Regions from separate parts of the Labrys monachus genome, predicted to be linked through region 1. Evidence: riboswitches for the same ligand, from Rfam matches in the RefSeq annotation. Region 1 holds a riboswitch; each other region holds the start of a gene.
What was found. A riboswitch is a leader RNA that binds a small molecule or an ion and turns the genes downstream of it on or off. The one in region 1 is predicted to bind cobalamin.

Region 1 (7,766 bases):
ATCATCCGACTCGAAGAAGGGGTTCACCATGTCGATGATGCGCCGTACGACCGGTATGTAGCAGATGATGTAGTTGATCAGCGCCAGCAGGGCGGCCACGATGGCGGCCTGCGGTGGCGGCAGGAAGGCTTCCATGGCAGGTGGCGTCAGTCCGGCCTCATGGGCGGCCGTTACCACGCCCAGCAGCAGAAACGAGACCGCGAACAGACCGATCAGGAACCGGATGACCGTCGGAATCCTTGCGGACGCGAAGAGGACGGCCGCCAGGATCAACGCGGCGACGGGCAAGTAGAACGGCACCGGCCCCATCGCTGCTCCTGCAGCAAAACCAAGGGTGGCGAGGCCGACGAGGCCCGCGAGAATTCGGATCATGAAGCGGCCTTTCGAGAAGGGCAGTGCAGCAAGCGGCGATCCCGCCACTTGCCTTCAACCTTGTGGAGAATGGATTAACACAACCCTGTCACGCCGGTTTCATGGCGGCAAATGAGCAAATTGTAAGCTTCTTCAGCTTTTCGTGAAAGGAATCCGGGCGGGAAGGACAGGCTGATCCGGCCCGCCCTCGGCCATTAAAAAAGGCGCGCCGGAGCGCGCCCTGAGGCGGATAGCGATATCGCAAGCCTAGACAGGCTTGAGATTGCCGGCGGCGGCCTTGCCCGTCTTGCGATCCGTGAGGATCTCGTAGCCGATCTTCTGCCCTTCACGCAATTCCGGCATGCCGGCGCGTTCCACTGCGGTGATATGCACGAACACGTCGCGGCCACCGTCGTCCGGCTGAATGAAGCCGTAGCCCTTCTGGGTATTGAACCACTTCACGGTTCCCGTGCTCATAGGTAGTCCTTTACTTCGTTCCAAAGCATGGACGACCCACGGCGTGCCGTGTTCGCCCGGTTCTGCGAAATTTGGAGAGGGTGTCCTGAACGAGCGCCCCGCAAAGCAAAGGCGAACCGGCCCAGTCTTCCGGCCAAATCGACCCAAAATCGATACCACAAATTCGTCTGCCCTCACAAGAGCTTGCGAAATCACAGTTTTGCCGTGCATCCATCGTCAATCCGCCATTCCTTGCGGCTCCCGCTTGCTCTATGGATGCGAGCGCCGACCGCCGTGTCGCCGCCTCCCCGATATGCCTGACCCGGATTCGGAATGATCGTTTTTCGTCGTTTTTCCATCCTTTTGACGGCGCTGGCGCTCGCCTCGCCCGCCTTTGCCGACACGGCCGACAAGGACTGCTCGCGAGGGGCGGCGGAGCAGCGCATCCCCGCCTGCACCCAGCTTCTGGACAGGCCGCTTTCCAAATCCACCAAAGCGATCGTGCTCTACCGTCGCGGGCTCGCCTATGCCGACAAGGGCGATGACGGCCATGCGGTCGAGGATTACACCGCCGCCCTGCAATTGCGCCCGCGCGACATGGCCACCCTGACCGCCCGGGCCGACGCCTATCTGCGCCTCGGCCGCGACCAGGCGGCGCTCGACGATTACGCCAGCGCCATCGCCTCCAACCGACACGCATCGCTCGCTTTGGTCAATCGCGGCTTCGCTTTGATCCAGCTCAACCGCAACGAGGAAGCCACCAAGGATTTCGACGCAGCGCTCGCCCTCGATCCCCGCGACCAGGAGGCCTATAAGGGCCGGGGTGACGCCGAGCGGGCGCTCGAGGACCATATCGCCGCGGTCGAGGACTACACCCAGGCCATCCGCGTCGACAAGACCTACAAGAACGCCTTCTACGGCCGCGCCCGCTCGCTGATCGAGATGAAGGACTATGTGCGAGCCCAGGAAGACCTGCAGGCCGCGATCGATCTCGATCCCGAATTCGACTCCGCCTATTTCAGCCGCGGCTATGTGCGCTGGCAGCTCGGCGACACCGAGGGCGCGCTGTCGGACTATTCGAGGGCGCTGGCGCTGGAGACGGACTTCCCGGCCGCCCGGCTGGAGCGGGGACAGCTCTACGCCGCGCTCCATCGCTATGACGAGGCCATGGCCGATTACGACGAGGCCATCCGCGAACTGCCCGATCTCGCGCAGGCCTATGTCTCCCGCGGCATCGCCTGGCGCGAGCTCGGCGATTACGACAGTTCGCTCGACGACATGAACAAAGCCTTGTCGCTGCCGGCCAGCAAGGCCGATACGCTGGTGGAGCGGGCCAAGACCCATCTTGCCGCCGACCAGTACGACCTCGCCTTGGCGGACGCCGATGCGGCCATCGCCGCCCAGGACACCGTCCCCGACTATTACGCCCTGCGCGCCAAGGTGCAGGAGCGGCGCGGCCAGCGTGATGCTGCGATCGGCGACTTCCGGAAGGCCCTCGAGCTCGATCCCGCGAGCAAAGTGGCCAAGGCCGGCCTCTACCGCCTCGGCTCGACGCCATAGGCCTGGCGGCCGAGGCCTCCGCCCGGGCTTTGTCGCAGGCCAGTCTTGACGGCGACGGGCGGGCACGGCTAGCTGTCCCCTGATGGTTCCCTCCGGGGATCAAAAGGGAACGCGGTGCGGGCAGTGGCCCAAGGCCGCGGCTGCCCCCGCAACTGTCAGCGACGAGCCGCCTCCACATCGCCACTGGGACCCGCATGGACCTGGGAAGGCCGGAGAACGGCGCCGACCCGCGAGCCAGGAAACCTGCCATCGCCGGACGTCAAAGCAGGAACATCGGGCGGGGTGTCCCGATGTATCGGTCCCCCTCGGGGCAAGCCGGTCGCTGCAATGACATGAGACGTCAAAAGCAGAAATCCTCCATGCCAATCCCGATTCGACGCTTCTTCACCGAAAGCACGCCCGATTTCAAAGGGCGGCTCATCGCCATCTATGTCGTGCTCGCCATCCTCAATCTCGGGGGCTGGCTGTGGGCGCTCATGGCCTTCCACGGCAACCCGGCGCTGCTCGGCATCGCGCTCGTGGTCTACGGGCTCGGCCTGCGCCACGCGGTCGATGCCGACCATATCGCCGCCATCGACAACGTCACGCGCAAGCTGATGCAGGAGCGGCGGCGGCCCGTCGCCGTCGGCTTCTTCTTCGCCATCGGCCATTCGCTCGTCATCGTCATCGTCGCGGCCGCCGTCGCCGGGGCGGCGACCCTGCTCGGCGGCTTCCGGAGCCTGCAGGACATCGGCGGCACGATCAGCACCGGCGTCTCCGCCCTGTTCCTGTTCGTGATCGCGGCCATGAACATCATGATCTTCCTGTCGATCTACAGGAGCTACCGCCATGTGCGCATCGGCGGCGCCTATGTCGAGGAGGATCTCGACATCCTGCTCAACAATCGCGGCTTCCTCGCCCGCATCTTCCGGCCGGTGTTCCGGCTCGTCTCCAGGAGCTGGCACATGCTGCCGGTCGGCTTCCTGTTCGGCCTCGGCTTCGACACGGCGACCGAGGTCGCGACCTTCGGCGTCACCGCGACCCAGGCCGCCAAGGGCGTGCCGTTCGAGGCGATCATGGTGTTCCCGGTGCTGTTCGCGGCCGGCATGTCGCTGGTCGACACCACGGACGGCGTGATGATGCTCGGCGCCTATGACTGGGCCTTCGTCAAGCCGATGCGCAAGCTCTACTACAACATGACGATCACGCTGGTCTCCGTCGTCGTCGCCGTGCTGATCGGCGGCATCGAGACGCTGGGGCTGATCGGCGACCGATTCGCCCTGACCGGCGCGTTCTGGGACTTCATCGCCGCGCTGAACGACAATTTCAACAATCTCGGCTTCGCCATCATCGCCATCTTCATCGCCGCCTGGGTGATCTCCTATATCGTCTACAAGGCCAAGCGGCTGGACGATTTCGACATGAACACCACGCGGGCCTGAGGCCGCCGGGTCCGACGCCGGCGCGGCGTCGGCGTCAGATCCGGCCGAGCCAGTCCACCAGCCGCTGCGTCGCGACCTGCAGCTGCTCGGGGCTGCGCAGGAAGCACAGGCGCATGAAGCCTTCGCCACCGGGGCCGAACGCCGTGCCGGGGGCGAGGCCGACATTGGCGTCATCGACGATCTCCAGGCCGAGGCGGCGCACATCCGGCCGGCCCTCGACGGTGAAGAACAGGTAGAAGGCGCCGTTCACCGGCGCGAACCGGACCTTGCCGGTGGCGCCCAGCCCGTCGACGACGATGTCGCGCCCCTGGCGCGCCCGGGCGATCTGGTGCTGCACGAAGCTCTCGCCCCGGTCGAGTGCGGCGATGCCGGCGCGCTGCATGAAGGCCGCGACGCCCGAGGTCGAATATTGCACGAGGTTCTCGATGGTCTGCCCGAGTTCGGGCGGCGCCTCGATCCAGCCCATGCGCCAGCCGGTCATGGACCAGTTCTTGGAGAAGGTATCGGTGAAGAAGATGCGGTCTTCGGGCGTGCGGATGTCGCGGAAGGACGGCGCCCGGCCGCCGGCATAATGGAAGCGGGTGTAGATCTCGTCCGCGAAGATCCACAGGCCGTGGCGGCGGGCGAGATCGAGCACGAAGGCGAGATCGTCCGGCGTGGCCACCCACCCTGTGGGGTTGGAAGGGGAATTGATGAAGATGCCCCTGGTGCGGGGCGTCACCGCATCGGCGATGCGCTGGCGGTCGAGCTGCCAGCCCGCATCCGTGTAGATCTGCGGCACCATCACCGGCGTCGCGCCGGCGACGCCGATGGCGGCCGGGAAATTCGGCCAGACCGGGCTCGGCACGATCACCTCGTCGCCTTTGCCGGCGACCATGCGCACACAGGTCTGCAGCGCATGCATCCCCGATTGCGTGACGAAGAAGCGACCCGGCTCGAACGGTTTGCCGAACAGATTGGTGTGATAGCGGGCGAGCGCCTCGCGGAGGTCCGGAATGCCGCGCTGCCAGGTGTAGAAGGTTTCGCCGGCGGCGAGGGAACGCGTCGCGGCCTCGGTTATGAAGGCCGGCGTCGGCACGTCGCCCTCCCCCGCCCAGAGCGGGATCATGCCCTCGCGCGTGCGCCCGTAATTCATCACCTCGACGATGCCGCTTTCCGGCGCGCCGAGCGCCTCCGGACGAAGGCCGTCGAGAAAGGACGGCATTGCGGGCGGGATCTTCTCGGCAGCGGCGGCGGTCACGGCATCGTTCCTTGCGGGATTTCGGCCTACACGGCCGGCCGACAAGCATAGGCCATGGCAGGCGGGACCGAAATCAATTGTTGGAATGGATCGCATCGCCCGCACGAATGGAGCGCGCGGGCGGGACGCCCGCGTTCCCAGGACGAGCGCTTCTCCGTGAAGTGCGACTCGGCCGCGGCCCTATTGCCGGGCGGCCAGCAGGTCGCGGATCTCCGTCAGGAGCTTCACGTCGGCCGGAGCCTCCGGCTTCGCCGACTCCTTCGGCGGCTGCTGGCGGCGGAGCGTGTTGATCAGCTTGACGGCGAGGAACAGCACGAAGGCGATGATGAGGAAGCCGATCACCACCGTGATGAAGCTGCCGATGGCGAAGGGCACGCCGACCTTGCGGGCATCGGCGAGAGAGGCGCCGGCCGGCGCGGTTCCGCGCAGCATGAAGTAGACATTGGAGAAATCGAGGCCGCCCGGCGTCAGCGCGCTGACGATCGGCATGATGACGTCCTCGACGAGCGAGGTGACGATCTTGCCGAAGGCCGCACCGATGATCACACCGATGGCGAGATCGACGACATTGCCCTTGAGGGCGAATTCCTTGAATTCCTGAAGCATGATTCCTCCATCTGAACGATTGAGACAATGCAGCGCATTGCCTGAATCCCGGGAGGATTCAGGCACCCGACAATAGGTTCCAAAAGTGGGGTTTTGGCAAATGCCCTGACGAAAAAAGCACCGGCGCGCAGAGGCGGACTATTCCGGCCGGCGCAGTTGGAAGGTGCGCTCCACCACGGAATAGTCCTGATAGCCCAGACGCGCCATCACCCGCATCGCTGCCGTATCGACGCGGCCGTCGACCACGAAACGGTCGTCGATATAGATGCCGACGACCTCCCCGCAGACGAGCCAGGCATCGCTCGGCTCACCCTGCGCATCCTGGAGGTGGATTGTCTGCGTCCAGCGGCATTCGAGCGCCGCGGCGGCACGTGCCACGCGCGGCGGCGCCACGAGACGCGAGGGCGCAGCCTCCAGGCCGGCATGCTCCATCTCGTTCTCTCCGCGCGGCAGTCTCGCCGAGGTGGCGTTCATCGGCACCGCGAGGTCCTCGGTGACGAGATTGCACACGAATTCGCGGCTTTCCTCGGCGAAGACGACGCTGTCCTTGCGCCCGCCCGCCGCGAAGCCGACGAGATGCGGCCGCGCCTGGAAGGCGTTGAAGAAGGAAAACGGCGCGAGATTGACGGCCCCCTGCAGCGACCGCGTCGTGATCCAGCCGATCGGCCGCGGCGCCACCAGCGCCTTGAAGGGATCGTGCGGCAGGCCGTGGTCGCCCTTGCGCGGCTCGTAGAACATGGATCGTCTCCTCGGAATGTCCGACCGGCATCGGGCGCGAATGAGCCTCCGGCCGATCGGCCTCAGGCGGCCAGCTCGCCGGCCAGGCGCTGCAGGAAGCCGGCGCATGCGTCGAGCTCGGACAGCGCGATCCATTCATCGGCGCGATGCGCCTGCTCGATCGAGCCGGGGCCGCAGATCACCGTCGGCACGCCGGCCTCCTGGAAATGCCCGGCCTCGGTGCCGTAGGAGACCGCCATGGTTCGGTTGCGGCCTGCGAGGCGCAGCGCGAGCGTCTCGGCGGGCGAGCCCGGATCCGGCGCGAGCGCGGGCACGCGGATCTGCAGCTCGGTGGTGATCGCGGCATCGGGCGCCGTCCGCGTCAGGCGGGGCAGCACGACGTCGCGGCTGAAGGCGCGGATGCGATCAGGGATCGCCTCGAGCGCCAGCGCCGGCACCCCGCGGCACTCCCAGACGATGCGGGCTTCGTCCGGCACGATATTGATCGCCCTGCCGGCGCTGAACAGGCCGGCCTGCACGGTGGAGTAGCCCGGATCGAAGCGGCCCGACGGATCGCCAGCCGCACGCAATTCGTCGGCGATGTCGTCGAGCTCGACGACGATCCGCGCCGCCGCGTGCAGGGCGTTGGCTCCCAAGGCCGGCATGGCCGAATGCGCCGGGCGGCCTGCCACGCGGGTGACGTAGCTCGACAGGGATTTCTGCGCGTCGACGACCTGCATCAGCGTCGGCTCTCCGACGATGCAGGCGATGGGCATCGGCATGTCCCGCCCGAAACGGCGGATCATGTCGAGGCTGCCGTAACAGGTGATCTCCTCGTCATAGGAGAGGCACAGATGGATCGGCGCCTTCAGCGACGCGGCCAGGAAGTCCGGGACCAGCGCGAGGGCGGTCGCCACGAAGCCCTTCATGTCGCAGCTGCCGCGGCCGTAGAGCCTGCCGTCGGCGACACGGGCTTCGAAGGGCGGCGAGGACCAGTCCTGCCCCTCCACCGGCACGACGTCGACATGGCCGGAAAGGCAGACGCCGCCGCGGTCCACCGGTCCGATGGTGGCGAACAGGGCCTCCTTGTCGCCGGCCTCGTTCGGCAGGCGAAGGCTCTCGACGCCGTGGGCGGCGAGATAGCCGGCGACGAAGTCGATGAGGGGAATATTGGAGCGCGCGCTCACGGTGTCGAAGGAGACGAGCTTCGCGGTCATTTCGAGGGGCGTAAAACGCTGCGGGGCCATGAGCTTCTCGATGTGGAACGACCGTGACCGGATGCGGGGAGCGCGGGCCGACGGCCCGCGCGTCCGCCGTCTATGCCTTCGCCAGTTCGTCGGCCTCGGCCTTGTCGAATTCGTAGCGGGTGTTGCAGAACTCGCAGGTGACGGTGATCGAGCCGTCGTCGGCGACCA
Region 2 (7,766 bases), 120 kb from region 1:
ATGGCCGACCTGCTCGGGACGACGGCCGAAGACGTGCAGCCCGTCGCGGATCTGGAGTTCCTTGACGTCGCAGAGGAAGGCGTCGAGCCGGGCCAGCATGTCCTCCTCACCCAGCCCCGGCGTGATGCCGCATTCGGCGGCGAGGCCGCTCTCCTCGGCCCGAGCGACGATCTCACGGCGCAGATAGGCCATGCGGCGCTGGTCGAGGCCGTCGGCGCTGGCATATTCGTCGATGAGGCGCTCGACCTCCAGCGCCGCACCGGAAAGCCCCGCCTCGCGTAGGGGCGGCGTCAGGTGGCCGATGGTCACGGCCCCGAGCCGCCGCTTGGCCTGCGCCGCCTCGCCGGGATTGTTGACGATGAAGGGATAGAGCACCGGCAGCGCGCCCGCCGCGATCTCGGGAAAGCAGGCCTCGGACAGCGCCGCCGCCTTGCCCGGCAGCCATTCGAGCGTGCCATGCGTGCCGAGATGGATCATCGCATCGATGCCGAAATGCTGCCGCAGCCAAAGGTAGAAGGCGAGATAGGCATGGCGGGGCGCCAGGTCGGGCGAATGATGGTCGCCCTTGCGGTCGAGCGCCGAGCCGCGATCGGGCTGGACGGCGACGGCGACATGGCCGCAGGCGAGGCCGGCGAAGCGGAAGGCGCCCCCGCTGCAGAGCGGATCGGAAGACGGCGCCCCCCATTGGGCGGAGAGCCTGTCGCGGACGGAGCGCGGAAGGGTTTCGAGCCAGGACGCGTAATCGGCGAGCGGAAGGTGCAGATCCCCGGGACCGCCGGCATCCTGCCCGCCCTTCTCTTCATTGCATGCGCCGGATGCGCCGGCGGGATGCCGGTCCGACGGCCGGCTCAGCCGGTCGAGCAGATCCGCCTCGTCCTTCGGCCGGTCCGCGATGCGGTAGCCGTCGGCCTCCAACCGGTCGAGGATCGCCAGCGTCGAAGCGGGCGCGTCCAGGCCGACGGCATGGGCGAGGCGGCCCTCGACACCCGGATAATTGGACAGCACCAGCCCGATCCGCCGCTCCCCGCGCGCCTTCGCGGCGAGCCGGGCCCAGGCGGCGGCGCGGCGGGCCACGGCCTCGATCCGCCCGGCATGCGGGGCGTGGACGAGCCGCGCGAAGCCCCCTTCCTGCCGCTCCGCCTTGAACGAGATCACGCCGGCGAGCAGGCGGCCGTCGAGTTCCGGCAGCGCCACATGCATGGCAAGGTCGCTCGCCGAGAGCCCGCGCGTCGAGGCCGCCCAGGCCTCCTCGGCCGAAGAGGACGTGACGACCTGCAGCACCGGGCAGCCGGCCGCGTCCAGCGGCGAGGCGCCGTCGTCGCCGATGGCGGAAAAGGCGGTGGCGTTGAGGAGGATGGCGGGCTTCAGCCCGGCAAGCTGCTGCCGTACCCATTCGGCCGTCTCGCCCTCCTTGAGCGAGCCGACGTAAAGTGCCGTGGTGTCGAGGCCGCGGGCTTCGAGCGCCTCCACCAGCGCCGTGATCGGCGCCGTGTCGGCGGACAGCAGGACCGAGCGGTAGAACAGGATGACGGCGCGGCCCCACACTCCCCTGGAGGGGGAGTGTGGGGCCGCAGGGCCGGGGTGGGGTGGAAACTCGGAACGCCCAGCAGAATCACCCCGCCCCGATGCTTCGCATCGACCCTCCCCCTTCAGGGGAGGGTGAAGGGCGCCGCCTGGGACGAAAACACCATATTTGGGCATTGCCGCCGGCGCCGCCGGCGCGCCGAAATCGAGGCCGCCAAGCCTCGCAGCATAGAGAAGGGACGCTCTCGCATTGGCCGGGCCCCCTTCGCGCCAATAGCGGTCGATCCGCTCCAGGGCTTCCGACGGGACGGTGGAGAGCGCGGCGAGCCGGCCGTCGGGCCGGGCGTCGCCGGGAATGAACGCCAGCGCGATGCGATTGCTGCGGGCGGCGGCGGCGAACTCCTCCACGCCGTAGCGCCAGTAATCCATGCCGCCGAGCAGCCGCACCACGATGGCCTTGGCGTGTCGGGCGACACTGTCGACATAGAGGTCGACCGACATCGGATGGCGCAGCTTCTGCAGCGGCGCGATGCGCAGGCCGTCGAGCCCGGAAGCGGCCGCCAAAGCGAGATCGCTGTCGCTCAGCGAGGCGAACACGATCGCACCGGGCGCCTGGCCCAGGTCCACCGCCGCCTCGCCGGCATCGAGCGAGCGCGTATCCGCCGGCAGGAGATGCATCAGCCGTTCAGCGCCTTGCGGATGCCGTCCTGGTCGAGCCCCTTCTCGCCGATGACGACGAGGCGGCTGGAGCGCGCCTCGCCTACCGCCCAGGCCCGGTCGAAATGCTGCGAGAAGCGGGCGCCGACCCCCTGCACCAGCAGGCGCATCGGCTTGCCCTCGATGGCGACGAAGCCCTTGATGCGCAGGATGTCGTGGTCTTCGGCGGCCTTGCGCAGCTTCGAGATCAGCGCGTCGGCTTCGAGGATGGCCGGCAGGTCGACGACGAAAGTGTCGAAATCGTCGTGGTCGTGCTCCTCCTCGGCATCGTGATGCGAGGGCCGAGCGGCGAGATCGTCCTCGGCCGCGGCGCCGAGCCCGAGCAGAACGGCGGCATCGATGCGCCCTTCCGAGGTGCGCACGACCTTGACCGCCCTCGGCACCGTCCTCTCGATGTCCCTCTCCACGCCCGCCAGCTCGCTCTCGCCGAGCAGGTCGGCCTTGTTGAGCACGACGAGGTCGGCGCAGAGGAGCTGGTCCTCGTAGACCTCCTCCAGGGGATTGTCGTGGTCGAGGGCGCCGTCCGCCTCGGCCTGGCGCTTCAACTCTTCCGGATCGTCGGCGAAGCGGCCCGCCGCGACCGCGGCACCGTCGACCACCGCGATGACGCCGTCGACGGTGACGCGCGAGCGGATCGCCGGCCAGTTGAACGCCTTGACCAGCGGCTTGGGCAGCGCGAGGCCGGAGGTCTCGATGACGATGTGCTCGGGCGCGTTCGGCCGCGCCAGCAGCATTTCGAGCGCCGGCACGAAATCGTCCGCCACCGTGCAGCAGATGCAGCCATTGGCGAGCTCGACGATGGCGTCCTCGGGGCAGCTGTCGATGCCGCAGGACCTGAGGATGTCGCCGTCGACGCCGACATCGCCGAACTCGTTGACGATCAGCGCCAGGCGGCGGCCGCCGGCCGTCGCCAGCAGGTTGCGGATCAGGGTGGTCTTGCCGGCCCCGAGGAAGCCGGTGACGATGGTGCAGGGCACCTTGCTGTTGCTGGCGAGGCTCATTCGGCGGCTTCCTTGTGATCGAGGAGAGGCGGTATGCGCGCGATCATGCCGCGCTTGAACGGTTCGGGACGGCCGCGCCAGGGCATCAGCCCGTCGGTGGAACCGGCGAGCAGCGCCGCGGCGGCGAGGACCTCCGTGCCGCTTTCGGCGACGAGATCGCCGAAGACATAGGTCCAGCAGCCCGGCGCCGAGACGGCGACGGTGCAGGAGCGGCGGCAATTGCCGAGGCACTCGACCGGCCGCAGGGCCATGCCGGCCGGCAGCGCGTCCGCCAGCGCCCGGTGCAGGCGCGCGCCGGGGCGCGGCGCATCGGCATCGTCGTCCGCACGCCGGCAGGTGACGCAGACATGGATCAGCACGTCATGAGGCTCGGCCTGGGATGGATCTGCGCGCATTCGGCCCTTTCGTCCTCCGCCGCGGCGGAACTGGCAGGGCGCAAGCGGTCGTCGGACAGGCCGGCGACCGCCGAAAGCGGAACCGGCATCCCGGAGCGCCCCGCCCGGACCGGCCTTTGCCCCGCACCGATCCTGCGGGCGGGCAAAACGAAGGAGGAGCAGGCCGCCTGCATCGAGGCGGCCGGTTCCCGTGGACGGCAGGTCTCCTGGCTCGCGGTTCATCGCGTTCCGCCGCCTTCCCGGTTTCCCAGTGGCCCAGTGGCGGAGCGCTCGCCGCTTACAGTTGCGGGGGCAGCCGCGGCATGGGGGCCGAAGCCCCGCACCGCATTCCCTTTGATCTCTCGACGAGAGACCGTCCGAAGCCGACTAAAGGACCTTGCTTGAAAGCTTGTCAATCGGCCCCTCCACGAAAACAGCCGACAAGGGGCGGCGAGCGGGGAGGCCTGTCCGAAGAACCTTCGCCGAACGAGCGGCCGCCCCTGACCGACGCGGCGCTTGCCTTCCCGGCGCGCAGCCTGCAAGTACGGAGCATGATCGCTCCTCGCCTCACCTTCGTGCTCGGCGGCGCGCGTTCCGGCAAGAGCCGGTACGCCGAGGAACTCGTCGCGGCCGAGCCTGCGCCGTGGTGCTATATCGCCACCGCCCAGGCCTTCGACGACGAGATGCGGGCCCGCATCGCCGAGCATCGCTCCCGCCGCGATGCGCGCTGGCAGACCAGCGAAGCCCCGCTCGGCCTGCCCGGCGCGCTGGCGGCGGCGGCGGGTCCGGTCCTCGTCGACTGCCTGACGCTCTGGCTCACCAACCTGATGCTGGGCGAGCATCCCCTGGCACCGGCCTTCGACCGGCTGGAGGCCGCGATCGCCGCCGCGTCCGGGCCGGTCGTCATGGTGTCGAACGAGGTCGGCCTGTCGATCGTGCCCGACAATGCCCTCGCCCGCGCCTTCCGCGACGATCAGGGCCGGCTCAACCAGCGCGTCGCCCGGCTGGCGGATCGGGTGATCTTCATGGTGGCAGGCTTGCCGATGGTGGTGAAATGACGGACGAAGCGGCGCGCCACAAGGCGAAGATGGAAAAGCGCAAGGCGGTGCAGGACGCCGAGGTCGCCTCCAAGACCATCGAGAAGGGCCTGCTGATCGTCAATACGGGCCCCGGCAAGGGCAAGTCGACCGCCGCCTTCGGACTGATCATGCGCGCGCTCGGCCATGGCTGGCGGGTGGGCGTGGTGCAGTTCATCAAGGGTGCGTGGTCGACAGGCGAGCGCGCGGCGCTGGAGCGCTTCGCCGACCTCGTGACCTGGAAGAGTATGGGCGAGGGCTTCACCTGGGAAACGCAGGACCGCGCCCGCGACGTCGCCGCCGCCGAACGGGCCTGGCAGGCGGCGCTCGGGATGATGGCCGATCCCGGCATCCGCCTGCTCGTGCTCGACGAACTCAACATCGCCCTGCGCTACGACTATCTCGACCTCGGCGCCGTCGTCGAGGCCCTGAAGCGGCGCCGGCCGGACCTGCATGTCGTCGTCACCGGCCGCAACGCCAAGCCGGAGATGATCGAGGCCGCCGACCTCGTCACCGAGATGACGCTGGTCAAGCACCACTTCGCCGCCGGCGTGAAGGCGCAGGAAGGCATCGAATTCTAAGCGGAATCCTGCTTAGGGGCGGGCCGCTGCAGGGTCCTTTCCCCTGTGGAAATGGGAGCTTTACCCAATCGACCCAAGCCTTCCGGCGGTCCTTTCTTAGCGGCGGCATTGCAACCGACGGTATGTCCATGCCACTAATATCTCACGATCGTAGAGGGGCAGATCGGGGAGCGAGTGGTGACAGGGGCTGGGACGGGGGCGTTCCGCGCCGGCGAGGGTTTGGGGCGATCCTCCGGCAGGACAATCTATTATTTTGATATCGTTGAGGATTATCCCGCCATTGGCGGGGTGGTCGAATTCTCGCGGACGCTTTTCCGCCAGTTGAAGCGGCGCTATGGCGACAGGCTCGTCTCGGCGCGCGCGAGGGCGCCGGCGCTCGGGCTTCCCGGGGCGGAGATGCCCTATCTCCACCGCGAGCGGCTGGTGGCGGAGCGCATCGCCGCGGCCGATCCGGATTCGGTGTTCTTTTTCCCCAACTTCCAGTCACCGGTTCCCGGCCGGGCACGCGCCGGCGGCCCGCGCGTGGTCAATGTGCTGCACGACGTGCAGTTCGCCTATCTGCCCGAGCTGTTCTCGGCCGAGAGGGTCGATGCGCTGTACCGCACCTTCGCGGAAACCCGCGACAATGCGGATGAGGTGGTCTTCATCAGCGAGGCGGCGCGCCGGCAGTTCCTGGACAAGATCGGCACGCCGCGCCGTCACCGGGTGATCTACAACCCCGTCGACGTCAACCCCGTCGACATGGCGGCTTCGGCCGGGCCGGCCGGCGGCGAACGCGCGCCCTTCCTGCTCGCGCCGATTCATTATCACCCGCACAAGAATTTCGCCGGCCTGCTGTCCTTCTTCGCCGCGCTCGCCGGCCACGATCCCGCTCTGGAGCTGGTGGTCACCGGCCAGGGCGGCGAAAAGTTCGACCGCCATCTCGCCGCGCTGCCGGCGAGCATACGAGGGCGCGTGCGCCATCTCGGCTATGTCGAGCGGCGCCGGCTGGAGCGGCTTCATCGCCGGGCGCGGGCCTTCGTCACCCTGTCGCGCTTCGAGGGGTTCAACCTGTCGGCGGCGGAGGCGGCGAGCCACGGCACGCCCCTCCTGCTTTCCGATCTGCCGGTCCATCGCGAGCTGTTCACAGGGCAGGCCTGCTTCCTCGACCCGGCTTCCCCCTCGATCGCGGCGGCGCTCGACTTCCTGGCGGCACGGAGCGGGCGCGAGAGCCCGCCTTGGCCGCTCGCCGCGACGTGCCAGCCCGAGCAGGTCGCACAGGCCTATGCCGGCGTGATCGACGATCACGCGCTCGGCGCGCCGGGGCGCGGTCCCGCGATCCGGCGACGGCACCCGCGCCCGCAGGGGCTGGCCGCGGCCATGCCCCACCCGGCCGGAATCGGCGCCCTCCGGCGCCATGCGGCACGCCTGCTGGCCGGCACGCTGCTCGCCGGCGTGGCGGCAGGCCTGCTCACCATGGCTTCACCGGCCCATGCGGATGGCGGCGCCGGAGGTGGGCGAGCAACAAAGGTCCCGCCTCCCGTCCGCTTCGTCCCCGGCGCCGCGGGCGGAAGCGGGTATGAGGGCGAGAACGGCCATGACGGGGCCTCGGGCTATTTCGGCGGCGCCGGCGGCGGCGCCGGCGGCGGTGCCGGCGGAACGGGCGGTGTGTGTGGTTCCAGCTGTTCGGGGCAGTTGCCGGGGACCGGCGGTGCCGGCGGCACCGCCGACCATCCCGACGGGCTCGACGGCGGCATGGCGACGAAGAGCGGTATGCAGAGCGGGGGCGCCGCCGGGGGTGGCGGCGGCGGTTATCATGGCAACGGCTTCACCGGCACCTTTACCGGCTCGGATCTCAAGGGCGGCAATGGCGGAAAGGGCGGCGACGGCTACGCCGACGTGACCGGGGCCGCCGGCGGCGGCGGCGCGGGCGGTTACGGCGCCCTGATTGCCGGCACCGGTGCGATGAGCAATGCCGCGACCATCACCGGCGGCAATGGCGGGGCCGGCGGCAACGCCTATGTGAACGCCAATGGCGGCGGCGGCGGCGGCGACGGAGGGGTCGGCGTCTATTTCATCGATCCCGGCGTCGTCTTCACCAATACCGGTTCGATCACCGGCGGCAATGGCGGGGCGGGCGGAACGGCGCCGGCGCTGACGGGCCAGTTCGAAGGCCTGGACCCCAATGGCGCACCTGGCGCCGGCGGTGCGGGCGTGGTCGGCAGCGGCCTCACCGTCATCAATGGCGGCACCATCGCCGGCGGCTGGTCGGGCAACGGCGAGACGCAGGCGAGCGCCCTGCTGTTCCTCGGCGGCGACAATGTCCTCACTTTGCTGGGCACCACATCCGGCCTCGACGGCGCCATCGAACTGCAGAACGGCGCCTCGCTCACCTTCGAGCAGCCGACCGACGTCACCGTCGCCAACGTCGTCACCGGCGACGGCACGCTGGTGAAGACGGGCGCCGGCTCGCTGGACCTGACCGGCGACAGCTCGGCCTTCACCGGCTCGACC
Region 3 (7,766 bases), 1.6 Mb from region 1:
ATTGAGTTCCTTGAAGAAGTCGTTGCCCTTGTCATCGATGACGATGAAGGCGGGGAAATCCTCGACCTCGATGCGCCACACCGCCTCCATGCCGAGCTCGGGATATTCGAGGACCTCGACCTTTCGGATGCAGTCCTGCGCGAGGCGCGCGGCAGGCCCGCCGATCGAACCGAGATAGAAACCGCCATGCTTGGCGCAGGCCTCGCGGACCTGGGCCGAGCGGTTGCCCTTGGCGAGCATGATCATCGAGCCGCCGGCGGCCTGGAAGGCATCGACATAGCCGTCCATGCGCCCAGCGGTGGTCGGCCCGAACGAGCCCGAGGCGTAGCCGGCCGGGGTCTTGGCCGGGCCGGCATAATAGACCGGATGATTCTTCATGTAGTCGGGCAGCCCCCCGCCCGCTTCGAGCCGCTCGCGCAGCTTGGCGTGGGCGAGGTCGCGCGCCACGATCACCGGACCGGTGAGGGACACCCGGGTCTTGATCGGGTGGCGCGACAGCGATTCGAGGATCTGCGGCATCGGCTGGTTGAGGTCGATGCGCACCACCGGTCCGCCGAGCCGGCTCTCGTCGATCTCGGGCAGGAAACGGGCGGGATTGTGCTCCAATTCCTCGAGGAAGACGCCCTCGCGGGTGATCTTGCCGAGGGCCTGCCTGTCGGCGGAGCAGGACACGCCAAGCCCGATCGGCAGGCTGGCGCCGTGGCGCGGCAGCCGGATCACCCGGACGTCGTGGCAGAAATACTTGCCGCCGAACTGGGCGCCGACGCCGAGCGACTGGGTGAGCTTGTGCACCTCGCGCTCCATCTCCAGGTCGCGGAAGGCGTGGCCGCTCTCGGAGCCCTGCGTCGGCAGCGTGTCGAGATAGCGGGCCGAGGCGAGCTTCACCGCCTTCAGCGTCAGTTCCGCCGAGGTTCCGCCGATCACCACCGCGAGGTGGTAGGGCGGACAGGCCGCGGTTCCCAGCGTGAGGATCTTCTCCTTCAGGAAGGCGATCAGCCGGTCCTTCGACAGGATCGACGGCGTCGCCTGGTAGAGGAAGGTCTTGTTGGCCGAGCCGCCGCCCTTGGCGACGAACAGGAACTTGTAGGCGTCCTCCCCTTCCGCCGAGATGTCGATCTGCGCCGGCAGGTTGGTCTTGGTGTTCTTCTCCTCGAACATCGAGAGCGGCGCGAGCTGGGAATAGCGCAGGTTCTTCTTCTCGTAAGCGTCGCGGATGCCCTGGGCGATGGCGCCTTCGTCCTCGCCCTCGGTCCAGACCCTGCGGCCCTTCTTGCCCATCACGATCGCCGTGCCGGTGTCCTGGCACATCGGCAGCACGCCGCCGGCGGCGATGTTGGCGTTCTTGAGGAGATCATAGGCGACGAAGCGGTCGTTGTCGGTGGCTTCCGCATCCTCGAGGATGTTGCGCAGCTGCTGCAGGTGGCCCGGGCGCAGGAGATGGTTGATGTCGGCGAAGGCCTGCTCGGCCAGCAGCCGCATCGCCTCGCCGTCGACGGAAAGGATCTCCCGCCCGCCGACGGTCTCCACCTTCACCCCCTCCCCCGTCAGCTTGCGATAGGGCGTCTCGTCCGGCCCCAGCGGAAACAGCGGCACATGCGGATAGGCGGAGGCGGAAAGGGAATCGGCGGGCATGAGGGAAAGGCTCCGGCAGGTCATCGACATCAGGGCGGTTCCAAACTGCCCATCGCGCCATGATGTAATCGCTATCGGCCTCCCTGCCTATAGGAGCATCGGCCTCGGGCGCGGGCATTTCCGCGCCGGCCGCGCCCGCGGGGAAGGCGCGGGTCCCGTCCCCCGATGTCCTGAAAGCACCATGATAGGTCGGTTCATCTCTAGCCGGTAGCGCCGGGCGGTGTAATCTCCGGCCAGTTCGAGGTGCCGGTCCGACCTGGGAGGAGGACCGGAGAATTGGGAAGCCGGTTTCAAGCCGGCACTGCCCCCGCAACGGTAGAGGAGTTCGGACGCGGCAAAGGCCACTGGGTCGAGGGACCCGGGAAGGCGCCGCTCCACGTCGAGGGACCGCTCCTGAGTCCGGAAACCAGCCTTGAACCGAAGCCGATGGATCGCGGTGGGCGATCCGGAAGGAGGAAGTGCGGCAGAGCGCCCCGGGCGCAAAGGCTCGCGTTCCGCTTTCGCCGTCCGCCGTGCCGTCAAAAGCAAAGATGGTCACGTGGGACTTTGACATGAATGCGCATCACGAGATGCTGGGCCGGCTCCGGAGCCATCGCGCCGGCTTCAGCCTGAGCCGGAAATTCTATACGGACGACGACTATTTCCGCCTCGATCTCGAGCATATCTGGTATCGGCAATGGCTCTTCGTCGGCCATGACTGCGAGCTGGCCAAGCCGGGCAGCTACCTGACCGTGCAGATCGGCGACTATCCCGTCATCGTGCTGCGGTCGGGCGACGGCTCGATTCGAGCCTTCCACAATTCGTGCCGCCACCGCGGCTCGCGCCTGTGCTCGGCGGCGCATGGCACGGTCGCCAAGCTCGTATGCCCCTACCACCAATGGACTTACGAACTCGACGGCAGGCTGCTGTTCGCCCGCGACATGGGAGCGGGCTTCGACGCCGCGCAATACGGCCTGAAGCCGGTCCATTGCGAAAGCGTGGGTGGCTATGTCTGGATCTGCCTCGCAGCCGAGGCGCCCGATTTCGAGGCGTTCCGCGCCCTGGCGCTGCCCTATCTCGCCCCGCATCGCCTGAAGGACACCAAGGTCGCCTTCGAAAGCACGATCGTGGAAAAGGGCAACTGGAAGCTCGTGTGGGAAAACAACCGCGAATGCTACCACTGCGCCGGCAATCACCCCGAACTCTGCCGCACCTTCCCGGAGGCTCCCACCGTCAGCGGCGTGCAGGGCGCCAAGGACGATCCCCTGATCGCGGCCCATTGGGACCGCTGCGAGGAAGCCGGCCTGCCGAGCCTGTTCAGGATTTCCGACAGCGGCCAATATCGGACGGCGCGCATGCCGCTGCTCCGCAACGCCGTGAGCTACACCATGTCCGGCAAGGCCGCGGTGAAGAAGCCGCTCAGCGCCTCGGTTGAGGAAGACAATATCGGCACCCTCCTGCTCTTCCACTATCCCAGCACCTGGAACCACGTGCTGGGGGATCACGCCGTGAGCTTCCGTGTCACGCCGATCGGCCCGAGGGAGACGCAGGTCACCACCAAATGGCTGGTGCACAAGGACGCGGTCGAAGGCGTCGACTACACGATCGACGAGCTCACCCATGTGTGGACCGAAACCAACGACCAGGATCGCCGCATCGTCGAGGAAAACCAGCTGGGCATCCTCTCCCCCGCCTATGAGCCGGGGCCCTATGCCCCCGACCATGAAGGCGGCGTGATGCAGTTCGTCGAATGGTATTGCAACGTCATGGAGCGCTCGCTCGGCGGCGATCCCGTGGCCCTGCGCAGCGTGGCCTGAGGCGGAGATGGCCACGCAGACCCTCTACAGGCATCTCGACGAAGCCCGGCCATGGAGCGACCGCGCCGGGCAGCTCGAATGCGTCGCCGTGATGCATGAAGGCCGCGACGTCGCGACCTTCACCTTCCGTGCCCCCGACGACAGCTGGTTCCGCTACGAACCCGGCCAGTTCGTCACGCTGGAACTGCCGACGGCGGAAGGGCCGGTGCTGCGCACCTACACGCTGTCGTCCAGCCCCTCGCGCCCGCTCTCGATCAGCGTCACCGCCAAGGCCCAGGCCACCAGCGTCGGCACGCGCTGGATGCTGGAGAACCTCAAGCCGGGCACGCGCCTCAAGGCACACGGGCCGGCGGGCCAGTTCACGTTCCACCGCCACCCGGCGGAACGCTATCTCTTCATCTCCGCGGGATCGGGCATCACGCCGATGATGTCGATGACGCGCTTTGCCGAAGATCACGGCAGCGCCGTCGACATCGCCTTCGTCAACTGCGCGAGAAGGCCGTCCGACATCATCTTCCGCCACGAGCTCGAGCGGATGGCGGGACGCATGCGGCACCTCAGACTGGCCTGGATCGTCGAGGAGAGCGATCCGGGGGAGGCCTGGACAGGGTTCCGCGGGCGCCTCAATGCGCCGGCGCTGCGCCTGATCGCACCGGACTTCCGCGAGCGCGAGATCTTCTGCTGCGGCCCCGCCCCCTTCATGGCCGCGGTGAAGGACATGCTGGAGGCGAATGGCTGCGACATGCGCCGCTATCACGAGGAGAGCTTCCATCCGCCGGAACCAGACGCCCTCGCGGCCGGCGGCGAGCCGGCCGACGGCGCGGCGCAGGGCAGCGTCGCCTTCGTGCAGTCGGGCATCGAAGTGCCGGCGACCGGCGGGGAGACCATCCTCCAGCTCGCCAGAAGCGCCGGGCTCAACATACCCACCGGCTGTACCATGGGCCTGTGCGGCACCTGCAAGGTGCAACGCCTCTCGGGGGACGTGGCGATGGCGCATCAGGGCGGCATACGCGAGGAGGAGATCGACGCCGGGCTGATCCTCGCCTGCTGCAGCCGCCCGCTCGGGCGCGTCGAGATCGAAGCCTGACCGGCCGACGACGATGCCCGCGCCGGCAGACCGGCGCGGGGCGACTTCATCGTCCATCCGCGCGCCCGTCTGGCTTCTGTCGCGCCCGCGCCGGGCCTGCCCGGCAGCGAGCGAGCGCGGGTGCGCGCCCGCGCATTGTCCGGCCGGCAGCGCGTGGTGACAGCGACGACACAGGGGTCGGCGTCCTCAGATCAATCACCGGAGGGGGTGGCCGGCATCAGCCGGCACGATAATCGTTGCACTGGGCACGCTTGCAGCTATGATATAAGGATATCTTGATATCACTATATCGTTATAGGCGCAGAATGAACGTTCTCGTAGAGGCCTTGTTCGACTCAGCCGCTCCCGACGTCAGGACCGAGGATGTCCAAGCGGCCCTCGCTGCGGCGGCCCGCGAGCGCATCCTCATTCTCGACGGTGCGATGGGCACCCAGATCCAGGGCCTCGGCTTCACCGAGAGCCACTTCCGCGGCGAGCGCTTCGCCGGTTGCGAGTGCCATCTCCAGGGCAACAACGACCTGCTGACGCTGACGCAGCCGGCCGCGATCGAGGCCATCCACTACGCCTATGCGATGGCCGGCGCCGACATCCTGGAAACCAACACCTTCTCCTCCACCTCCATCGCCCAGGCCGATTACGGCATGGAGGCGATGGTCTACGACCTCAACCGGGACGGCGCCCGCCTCGCCCGCCGGGCTGCCGTCAGGGCCGAACAGCAGGACGGGCGCCGCCGCTTCGTCGCAGGCGCGCTCGGCCCCACCAACCGCACGGCCTCGATGTCGCCGGACGTGAACAATCCGGGCTACCGCGCCGTCTCGTTCGACGACCTGCGCATCGCCTATGCGGAGCAGATCCGCGGGCTGATCGACGGCGGCGCCGACATCATCCTCATCGAGACGATTTTCGACACACTCAACGCCAAGGCCGCGATCTTCGCCTGCGAAGCGGTCTTCGAGGCGATGGGCATAAGGCTGCCGGTGATGATCTCCGGCACGATCACCGATCTCTCGGGCCGAACGCTGTCCGGCCAGACGCCGACGGCGTTCTGGCATTCGGTCCGCCATGCGCGGCCCTTCACCATCGGCCTCAATTGCGCGCTCGGCGCCAATGCCATGCGCGCCCATCTCGCCGAAATCTCCGGCGTGGCCGACACCTTCGTCTGCGCCTATCCGAATGCCGGCCTGCCCAACGAATTCGGCCAGTACGATGAAAGCCCGGAAGCCATGGCAGCCCAGATCGAGGGCTTCGCGCGGGACGGGCTGGTCAATGTCGTGGGCGGCTGCTGCGGCTCGACGCCGGAGCACATCCGCGCCATCGCCGAGGCGGTCGGGCGCCACAAGCCGAGGCCCCTGCCCGAGATCCCGCCGCTGATGAGGCTGTCGGGGCTGGAGCCTTTCACCCTCGGCAGCGAGATCCCCTTCGTCAATGTGGGCGAGCGCACCAACGTCACCGGCTCGGCCAAATTCAGGAAATTGATCACCGCCGGCGACTATACGGCCGCGCTCGACGTGGCGCGCGACCAGGTCGCCAACGGCGCCCAGATCATCGACATCAACATGGACGAGGGGCTGATCGATTCCGAACGGGCGATGGTCGAGTTCCTCAACCTCATCGCGGCCGAGCCGGATATCGCACGCGTGCCGGTGATGATCGATTCCTCGAAATTCTCCATCATCGAGGCCGGGCTGAAATGCGTGCAGGGCAAGCCGCTCGTCAATTCGATCTCGATGAAGGAGGGCGAGGCCGCCTTCCTCCACCAGGCCCGGCTGGTGCGCGCCTATGGCGCGGCCGTGGTGGTGATGGCCTTCGACGAGGACGGCCAGGCCGACACGCTGGAGCGCAAGGTCTCCATCTGCACCCGCGCCTATCGCCTGCTGACCGAGGAGGCCGGCTTCCCGCCCGAGGATATCGTCTTCGATCCCAACATCTTCGCCGTCGCCACCGGCATCGAGGAGCATAGCGGCTATGGCGTCGCCTTCATCGAGGCGACGCGGCGGATCCGGGCCACCCTTCCGCACGCCCATATCTCGGGCGGCGTCTCCAACCTCTCCTTCTCGTTCCGGGGCAACGAGCCGGTGCGCGAGGCCATGCACGCGGTCTTCCTCTATCACGCCATCCAGGCCGGCATGGACATGGGCATCGTCAATGCCGGCCAGCTCGCCGTCTACGAATCGATCGATCCCGAATTGCGGGAAGCCTGCGAGGACGTCGTCCTCAACCGCAGGGACGACGGCACCGAACGGCTCCTGACGCTGGCGGAACGCTTCAAGGGTACCGCCGGCCGCGAAGCCAAGGCTCAGGACCTCGCCTGGCGCGAATGGCCGGTGGAAAAGCGCCTGGCGCATGCGCTCGTCAACGGCATCACCGAACATATCGATGCGGATACCGAGGAGGCCCGGCTCAAGGCGGAGCGCCCGCTCCACGTCATCGAGGGCCCGCTGATGGCGGGCATGAACGTCGTCGGCGACCTTTTCGGCGCCGGCAAGATGTTCCTGCCGCAGGTCGTCAAGTCGGCCCGGGTCATGAAGCAGGCGGTAGCGCGGCTGCTGCCCTATATGGAGGCCGAGAAGGCCGCCGGCGGCGGCGGTAGCGGGCGGCAGAGCGCCGGCACGGTGCTGATGGCGACCGTCAAGGGCGACGTCCACGACATCGGCAAGAACATCGTCGGCGTGGTGCTCGCCTGCAACAATTACGACATCATCGATCTCGGCGTCATGGTTCCGGCGGCGAAGATCCTGCAGACGGCGAGGGAGCGAAAAGTCGACATCATCGGCCTGTCCGGCCTGATCACACCCTCGCTCGACGAGATGGCGCATGTCGCCGCCGAGATGGAGCGGGAGGGCTTCGACATCCCACTCCTCATCGGCGGGGCGACGACCAGCCGCGTCCACACCGCCGTGAAGATCCATCCGCGCTACAATCGCGGGCAGGCGGTCTATGTCAACGACGCCAGCCGCGCCGTGGGGGTGGTCTCCAGCCTGCTGTCATCCTCGATGCGGGACGGCTACATCGACACGGTTCGCGCCGAATACGGCAAGGTGGCGGCGTCCCATGCCCGCAGCGAGGCCGAGAAGCTGCGCCTGCCGATCGCCAGGGCCCGCGCCAACGCCCACAGGGCGGACTGGGCCAATTATGAACCGCCCGTCCCCTCCTTCCTCGGCACGCGCGTGTTCGAGAGCTACGACCTCGCCGAGCTCGCCGCCTATATCGACTGGACACCCTTCTTCCAGACCTGGGAACTGAAGGGGCGC
Region 4 (7,766 bases), 2.4 Mb from region 1:
GCTTTGCAGGACGTGCTCCGATATGAGCGTGAGCGCGCGTCCAGTCGTGAGCACCTTCCACGCACCTTTGTTCTATTGGAGGAACGCGAACCCGTCGGAATGGTGACTCTGGCGGAGAACGATCTGGAGATCAGACCCAACCTCAATCCCTGGCTGGCCGATTTGTATGTTGCCGAGCCGTTCCGGGGACGCGGACACGGTTTGCGCCTTGTGCAGGGACTGGAAGCCAAGGCAAGAGAAAAGGGGATCGACCGACTATGGCTTTTCACGACCGGCGCGGCCAAGCTCTATGCGAAGGCGGGTTGGATTGCGGTCGAAACGGTCACGAGACAAGGTGATGCGATGACGATCATGAACCGCGAGTTCTAAGGGCGCAGTTCGGTCGAACCGACCATCCTTTTCTTCGCCATGTTAATAGTCTCCAAAAATCAGAATTTCCGCGACATGAGATCTTCAACACGGCACAGAGGGTTATTCTTAGAGACCTGCATTACACCTGCCTTGTACCTTGAAAACGCCACATAAATATTGCCTTCGGAACGACGTCATCATCTCTGCGAAAATTCTACTCCGCTTTCCTGTTAATAACCGAGCCGCAGGGCAAGACTTCCAGACTACGTCGGTCCATTTGCGCCAGCACCTCGCTAAAGCCAAAGCGGGGGTGCCATCCAAGCGCACGCTCGGCCTGAGCGGAATCATATACGCGGTCGATGGAGCTTGGGAGGCTCCACCCTCTCCGGTCGAACTCGGCGGCAAGAGCTGGTGCACGCAGCCTGACAAGGGATTCCGCGTCCGAGGCCAAAGTCGGGCAATCCTGCATTGCGAAAGGGGTGGCGGCCGAGATGATATAGCGCCGGAAGTGCGGCCCGCCGTTCGTCAGCGCGGCCAAGTGGGCATCGGCCACGTCCCGAACATCAACCCCACGATGTAGCCGATAGGTAGCCATCACATCGCCCGGCTCCGGAAAGCTGCGGGACATGCGCAAAACCCGCACGGCCAATTCAGAACAGGCCATGCCTTCCAGAAGGCGCTCGGCTTCGAGTTTCGTCCGATGATAGATGCTCTTCGGTAGAGGGGTCGTATTCTCGTCTATCCATGTGCATGAGCCGGGAGAAACAGCACGCCCATATAAGGCTGTCGTGCTGGTGAAGATCAGCCGTTTCACGCCAGCGGCAATCGCCACCTTTACGACAAGTCGGGTTCCCTCCACGTTGATGCGCTGAAACTCCTCATCTGGAATAATACCGACATGCGGAGCATGGAGCGCAGCCGTATGGATAACGGCATCCACGCCCTTCAAAGCGGAGTATAGTAGCGCTTCGCTGGCGAAGTCTCCGACGACATGGGTGGTGGAAAAGGGAGAGCGATCGACCCCAACGACCTTGTGTTGCTCCGCCAAGGCCCTGAAAATGGCCCGACCGACCCGTCCGGAACTACCCGTAAGCACTATGCGCATGTGAAACTTTCAAGAAAGTCTGTCGCAAAACTCCCGAACTTTGTCGGTCTTTCGCGCTCGATACCCACTCCGGTGCAGAATAGGGACTTCCGCGATAATGGCAACGTCCGCCGAGATCTCGACCCGGCCGGAACCCAAAGCGCCAAGAATGCTGCCCGGCTCGCGCGCGACCCCGATGAAGCGCCAAGCGTGGAAAAGAGGGCCGACACCCAATCCGTTGTTCGTGCCGTCTCCTGCGTCACCGCCTCTCGCCGCCTTCGCTCCCCGGCCGCCATTTCACGGGATCGGCGATCCATCGGTCGACGTCGGATTCGTGCCAGCCGGAGCCGTTGGTGCTGATCCTGAGCTGGGCCGGGAACGTGCCCTCGGCGATCTTGCGGTAGAGCGTGGATCGGGACAGACCGGTCCTGGCGAGGACGGTTTTGAGACGGATGATACGGTCTGGTTCTCGCATGGTGGCGATGCCTCGCACTGGCGGTTCCTGACGGCTCCCGAGCCAGAGGGAGCAAGGAATTATCTTTGTGCAAGAAATATTTAGCGTCAGAGTACCATAGCGAAGTAAGGGCAAGAATCGGCTGTTTCGAGAGCCCGGTTTTTTGTCTGAGCCGCCCGAATCAGCCCTCAGACTTCGCTCCCGGCGACGCGGAAGCGATCCGTCAATACAAGCCATCGCCTGAGAGAGCCGCGAGATTTATTCATCGCTCGACGCAGGACCAGCACGGGCACTTTTCGTTGGATTTGGAGTAAGCCCGCGTCGGAAGTCAGAGCTTCTGTACGATGTCTTCCTTTGGCAGATGATTCAACGGAAGCGGCGCTTGCGCCTTCACGGTCTGGATGGCGGAGTTGCTGCGGATATCGCAGCCCCCCGGCATCTTGAGCAGCGTCTCGAGCAGAAAGCGCTCATAGCCCGCCAGATCCCTTCATCGCGTCCTACGCCGGAGCTGGCGATCCCAAGGCTGCGGCAAACTATTTGCGCAAGCCAAGTCCCGCCGGCACGCCCTTGATCGAGTGGTCCGGCACCGGACTGATTCAGCCGGGGTTTCAGAAGCGTTTCGAGGCCAAGGACGGGAAGTTGGACGAGGTCGCCGATTGATGGATTGGCCTATTGCTGCGCTTTGGTCGCACCCTCGCAACCTGGATCCCAAGAGACGAGTGGTGACCTGAGAACATACCTTCAAGCGAAAAATCGATCATAATGTGGCGCACCGGAACCGCTTTTTGTTTGCGAGGTGACGAGCTCGTCTCCTGCGTACGGAGCGGATGCGACCTGTTTTCGTAGCCGTTCGACAAAACAGCTCACCACCTATTGACATGGCGCCATAAATTGTCACTAAATGTAGACATCGTGGTTCTTCCTAGTCTGTTAAGACGTGGAAGCTAAGAGGGAAGTCGGTGCGCTCTATCGCAAGGCCGGCGCTGCCCCCGCAACTGTAAGTGGCGAGTTCTTGTTCAGCCATGTCACTGAGGCCGCAAAGCCTTGGGAAGACGTACAAGGATGATGACCCGCGAGCCAGGAGACCTGCCGCGACACTATGTACGTCCACGGGCGGGGTGTTCCGGTGAGGCGCTTGCTTTGGGCGGCATGTGCCTCCCGTGTCGTGGCACGCGTCCGCCTGCTCTCCGTCCCCACATTCATCGGGGATGATGATGCCAGCTACAGCCGAACGCCATGACAATGGCAACCACAGACCTTACACGACGGCCCCTGACGTTGAGGCGGTCGCTAGCGCGCCCGGCTATCAGCTCATCCGCCGCAATGGCGCGGTGACGCCGTTCGATACCGCCAAGATCGCGGTCGCCTTGACCAAGGCGTTTTTGGCCGTAGAAGGGCCGTCCGCCGCCGCATCCCGCCGCATCCACGACATCGTCGCCGGGCTGACCGACCAGATCGTGGCGAACCTAACCCGCCGCCCCGGCATCGGCCGGACCTTCCATATCGAGGATGTGCAGGACCAGGTGGAACTGGCCCTGATGCGCGGGGAGTATCACAAGGTCGCCCGGGCTTATGTGCTCTATCGCGATGAGCGGGCGCGGGAACGCGCGAAGGCCCTCGCCGCGGCCCATCCGGCTGGTGATGTCACCGTCGTGCTGCATGTGAGGACCGCCGACGGCGCACGGGTGCCACTGGATGCCGGCCGCCTCTCAATCGTCATCGGCGAGGCTTGCACTGGGCTCGACGGCGTCTCGCCCGACGCGGTCCTCACGGAGGCGCAACGCAATCTCTATGACGGTATCACGCTCGACGAACTGGCACAGGCCCCCATCCTGGCGGCGCGCACACTGGTGGAGACCGAGCCCAACTATTCCAAGGTCAGTGCCCGCCTGCTGCTCGACAAGCTGCGCCGCGAGGCTCTGAGCTTTGTCGCCGGCCGGCCGGAACAGGCGACGCAGGCGGAGATGGCGGAACGTTACGGCGACTATTTCTGCGCCTATGTGAAGACCGGCATCGCCAACGAACGGCTCGATCCCGAACTCGACCGCTTCGACCTCGCCCGACTTGCTGCCGCGCTCGAACCTGCGCGTGACCTCGAGTTCGATTATCTCGGCTTCCAGACGCTCTACGACCGCTACTTCCTGCACATGCGTGGAAATCGCTTCGAGTTGCCCCAGGCCTTCTTCATGCGGGTCGCCATGGGGCTGGCGCTGCGCGAGATCGACAGGGAGGCGCGAGCCATCGAATTCTACGACCTGCTCTCCTCCTTTGATTTCATGGCCTCGACGCCGACCTTGTTCAACGCCGGCACGCTCCGGCCGCAGCTCTCCTCCTGCTTCCTGACCACGATCGCCGACGACCTCGACGGCATTTTCAAGGCGGTGAAGGACAACGCCTTGCTCGCCAAGTATTCCGGCGGGCTCGGCAATGACTGGACGCCGGTGCGCGGCCTCGGGGCCTACATCAAGGGCACCAACGGCGAGAGCCAAGGTATCGTGCCATTCCTGAAAGTGGCCAACGATACCGCCATCGCGGTCAACCAGGGCGGCAAGCGCAAGGGGGCGGTCTGCGCCTATCTCGAGACCTGGCATGTCGACATCGAGGAGTTCCTTGACCTCCGGAAGAACACCGGCGACGACCGCCGCCGCACCCACGACATGAACACCGCCAACTGGATTCCCGACCTGTTCATGCAGCGGGTGGAGGCCGGGGGGCAATGGACCCTGTTTTCGCCCGACGAAGTGCCGGACCTGCACGACCTCTATGGCAAGCCGTTCAAGACGGCCTACGAGACCTATGAGGAGAAGGCCGGACGCGGGGAGATCAAGGTGTTCAAGCGGGTGGCGGCAGTCGACATCTGGCGCAAGATGCTGACCATGCTGTTCGAGACTGGACACCCTTGGATTACTTTTAAGGACACATGCAATCTAAGATCACCGCAAAGCCATGTCGGCGTGGTGCATTCCTCGAACCTGTGTACCGAGATCACGCTGAACACCTCCGCCGACGAGGTCGCGGTCTGCAATCTCGGCTCGGTCAACCTCGCGGCCCATGTCAGGGTGGACGGGCTCGATCAGGCGCGGCTGGCGAAGACGGTGAAGACCGCGATGCGGATGCTCGACAACGTCGTCGACATCAATTTCTACACCATCCCCGAAGCGCGCCGCTCGAACCTGCGCCACCGCCCGGTGGGGCTTGGACTGATGGGGTTCCAGGATGCGCTTCAGACGCTGCGCCTGCCGGCGGCTTCGGACGCAGCCGTCAGCTTCGCCGACACCTCCATGGAGGCGATCAGCTTTTATGCCATCTCCGCTTCGGTCGATCTCGCCGCCGAGCGCGGACACTATCCGAGCTTCGAGGGGTCGCTCTGGTCGAGGGGCATCCTGCCAATCGACTCGCTGGAGATACTCAGCGAGGCGCGCGACGGCGATGTCGAGCTCGACCGTTCCTCGACGCAGGACTGGGCGGGACTGCGCCAGCGCGTCAAGACGACGGGCATGCGCAACTCGAACTGCATGGCGATCGCGCCGACCGCGACGATCTCGAACATCGTCGGCGTCTCGCAATCGATCGAGCCGTCCTACAGTCATCTCTACGTCAAGGCGAACATGTCGGGCGATTTTACCGTCGTGAACGCCGGCCTTGTTCGCGACCTGAAGGCGCGCGGGCTCTGGGACGAGGTCATGGTCTCCGACCTCAAATACTATGACGGCAAGGTCAGCGGGATCGACCGCGTGCCGGACGATCTCAAGGCGCTCTACGCCACCTCCTTCGAGATCGAACCGAGATGGCTGATCCGCGCCGCCGCGCGCCGGCAGAAATGGATCGATCAGGGCCAGTCGGTCAATCTCTACATGGCCCAACCCTCGGGCCGGAAGCTCGACGAAGCCTATCGCCTCGCCTGGCGGCTGGGTCTGAAGACGACCTATTACCTGCGCGGCCTCAGCGCCACCCATGTGGAAAAGTCCACCCTGAAGGGCACGGACGGCAAGCTCAACGCTGTCGCGGTCGGCGGCACGTCGGCCACCCCCATCCTGGTCGAGATGCCGCCAGTCAACGGCCCGACCGTGCCGAACGCTTGCTCGCTCGATGATCCCACCTGCGAAGTCTGCCAGTGAGCGGCCTTAACCGAGGACCCATGACGATGCCCGACTGGTCAGACCCGAACCCGCCTGCCGCTTTCCCCATCCTTCGCCCTGCCGCGCCTCCGCCCGCCGATGCCACCGGAGATGCCACTGGCCTTGGCGACATCGACCGCTCCGGCGGTCGCGTGAGCGTCGATGAGAAGCGGATGATCAACTGCCGTGCCGACGTCAATCAGCTGCTTCCGCTCAAGTACAAGTGGGCCTGGGAAAAGTATCTCTCCGCCTGCAACAACCACTGGATGCCCACCGAGGTCTCTATGCAGGCCGACATCTCGCTGTGGAAATCGCGCGACGGGCTGACAGAGGACGAGCGCCGCGCCATCAAGCGCAACCTCGGCTTCTTCACGGCATCGGAAAGCCTCGTCGCCAACAACATCGTACTGGCCATTTACCGTCACCTGACCAACCCCGAATGCCGGCAATATCTGTTGCGCCAGGCATTCGAGGAAGCGGTGCACACCCACACCTTCCAGTACATCGTGGAAAGCCTCGGCCTCGATGAGGGTGAGCTGTTCAACATGTATCGAGAGGTGCCGTCCATCACGGACAAGGCCGCCTGGGCGCTGAAGTACACCCAGACCCTCGACGATCCGACATTCGAGACCGGGACGCCGCAGGCGGATCAAAAGTTTCTGCGCGATCTCGTCGCCTTCTACGTCGTGTTCGAGGGCATGTGGTTCTACACCGGGTTTGCGCAGATCCTGTCGCTCGGCCGACGCAACAAGATGGTCGGCATCGCCGAGCAGTATCAGTACATCCTACGCGACGAGAGCATCCACCTCAACTTCGGCATCGACGTCATCAACCAGATCAGACACGAAAATCCGCATCTGTGGACGGCGCAATTCCAAGACGAGGTGCGCGGGATGTTGAAAGAAGCCGCCGCACTCGAAGCCGCCTATGGACGGGATACCATGCCGCGCGGTTTCCTCGGCCTCAACGCCGCGCTCTGTGAGCAATACATGCACTTCATCACCAACCGCCGCTGCGCCCAGCTCGGTCTCGCATTCGTCTTCGGAGAGGCCGAGAATCCGTTCCCGTGGATGAGCGAGACGATGGACCTGAAGAAGGAGAAGAACTTCTTCGAGACCCGCGTCATCGAATACCAGAATGGCGGGACCCTCGCCTGGGACTGATCGTGTTGTCAAAAGATACGTTATAACATAACATTCTGTCTTGGTGCAGCTGGTTCGTCCAACGCACGCCCATCACTCTCCGGAACAGAAAGGACCCCGTATGCTCATCCATACCGTCATGAGGTTTTCCGCGCTCCTGAGCGCCGTTGCCCTTTTCGGTCTCCCGTCATCTGGGGCATTCGCCGGGCCGACCCGTTATCCGCTCACCCTCGACAATTGCGGTCACGCGATCACGTTCAAACAAGCTCCTTCGCGTACGGTCGCCATCGGCCAGGGCAGCGCGGAAATCCTCTACATGCTCGGTTTATCCGACCGGATGGTCGGCACGGCGCGTTGGATCGCCCCCGTCCTTGCGGAATACGAGGCTGTCGACGCCAAGATCGAGCGCCTCTCCAAAGACAATCCGAGCTTCGAGAAGGTCCTGTCGAAAAAACCGGACTTCATCACCGCCCAGTTCCTGTGGCAAGTCGGCCCCAAGGGCGAGGTCGCCAAGCGCGAGCAGTTCGAGGAACTCGGCATCCCCGTCTACATCTCGCCATCGGACTGCACCGGCAAGAACAATGCAGGTGTCAGTGACGGCTCACGCGTCGCGGCCT

Region 2: it holds a riboswitch for cobalamin, as region 1 does, so the genes downstream of both, J3R73_RS11330 (DUF1636 family protein) here and J3R73_RS11895 (HoxN/HupN/NixA family nickel/cobalt transporter) in region 1, are expected to answer to the same signal.
Region 3: it holds a riboswitch for cobalamin, as region 1 does, so the genes downstream of both, J3R73_RS19160 (aromatic ring-hydroxylating oxygenase subunit alpha) here and J3R73_RS11895 (HoxN/HupN/NixA family nickel/cobalt transporter) in region 1, are expected to answer to the same signal.
Region 4: it holds a riboswitch for cobalamin, as region 1 does, so the genes downstream of both, J3R73_RS01130 (ribonucleoside-diphosphate reductase subunit alpha) here and J3R73_RS11895 (HoxN/HupN/NixA family nickel/cobalt transporter) in region 1, are expected to answer to the same signal.

The regions. Positions count from the first base shown of each region.
Region 1 covers NZ_JAUSVK010000001.1:2,631,913-2,639,678, reverse strand. The annotation lists gene J3R73_RS11910 (ABC transporter ATP-binding protein/permease) at 1-372, opposite strand, end outside; gene J3R73_RS11905 (cold-shock protein) at 619-828, opposite strand; gene J3R73_RS11900 (tetratricopeptide repeat protein) at 1,141-2,367, shown strand; cobalamin riboswitch at 2,434-2,632, shown strand; gene J3R73_RS11895 (HoxN/HupN/NixA family nickel/cobalt transporter) at 2,727-3,788, shown strand; gene J3R73_RS11890 (pyridoxal phosphate-dependent aminotransferase) at 3,823-4,992, opposite strand; gene mscL (large conductance mechanosensitive channel protein MscL) at 5,209-5,634, opposite strand; gene J3R73_RS11880 (flavin reductase family protein) at 5,773-6,372, opposite strand; gene argE (acetylornithine deacetylase) at 6,435-7,598, opposite strand; gene J3R73_RS11870 (Hsp33 family molecular chaperone) at 7,669-7,766, opposite strand, start outside.
Region 2 covers NZ_JAUSVK010000001.1:2,509,595-2,517,360, reverse strand. The annotation lists gene cobN (cobaltochelatase subunit CobN) at 1-2,202, opposite strand, end outside; gene cobW (cobalamin biosynthesis protein CobW) at 2,202-3,242, opposite strand; gene J3R73_RS11330 (DUF1636 family protein) at 3,239-3,637, opposite strand; cobalamin riboswitch at 3,817-4,009, opposite strand; gene cobU (bifunctional adenosylcobinamide kinase/adenosylcobinamide-phosphate guanylyltransferase) at 4,168-4,674, shown strand; gene cobO (cob(I)yrinic acid a,c-diamide adenosyltransferase) at 4,671-5,273, shown strand; gene J3R73_RS11315 (autotransporter domain-containing protein) at 5,451-7,766, shown strand, end outside.
Region 3 covers NZ_JAUSVK010000001.1:4,195,681-4,203,446, forward strand. The annotation lists gene J3R73_RS19155 (fumarate hydratase) at 1-1,632, opposite strand, end outside; cobalamin riboswitch at 1,857-2,061, shown strand; gene J3R73_RS19160 (aromatic ring-hydroxylating oxygenase subunit alpha) at 2,184-3,428, shown strand; gene J3R73_RS19165 (FAD-binding oxidoreductase) at 3,436-4,515, shown strand; gene metH (methionine synthase) at 4,821-7,766, shown strand, end outside.
Region 4 covers NZ_JAUSVK010000001.1:247,704-255,469, reverse strand. The annotation lists gene J3R73_RS01150 (GNAT family N-acetyltransferase) at 1-369, shown strand, start outside; gene J3R73_RS01145 (NAD-dependent epimerase/dehydratase family protein) at 566-1,456, opposite strand; gene J3R73_RS01140 (helix-turn-helix transcriptional regulator) at 1,695-1,910, opposite strand; cobalamin riboswitch at 2,786-2,997, shown strand; gene J3R73_RS01130 (ribonucleoside-diphosphate reductase subunit alpha) at 3,104-6,007, shown strand; gene J3R73_RS01125 (ribonucleotide-diphosphate reductase subunit beta) at 6,034-7,170, shown strand; gene J3R73_RS01120 (ABC transporter substrate-binding protein) at 7,289-7,766, shown strand, end outside.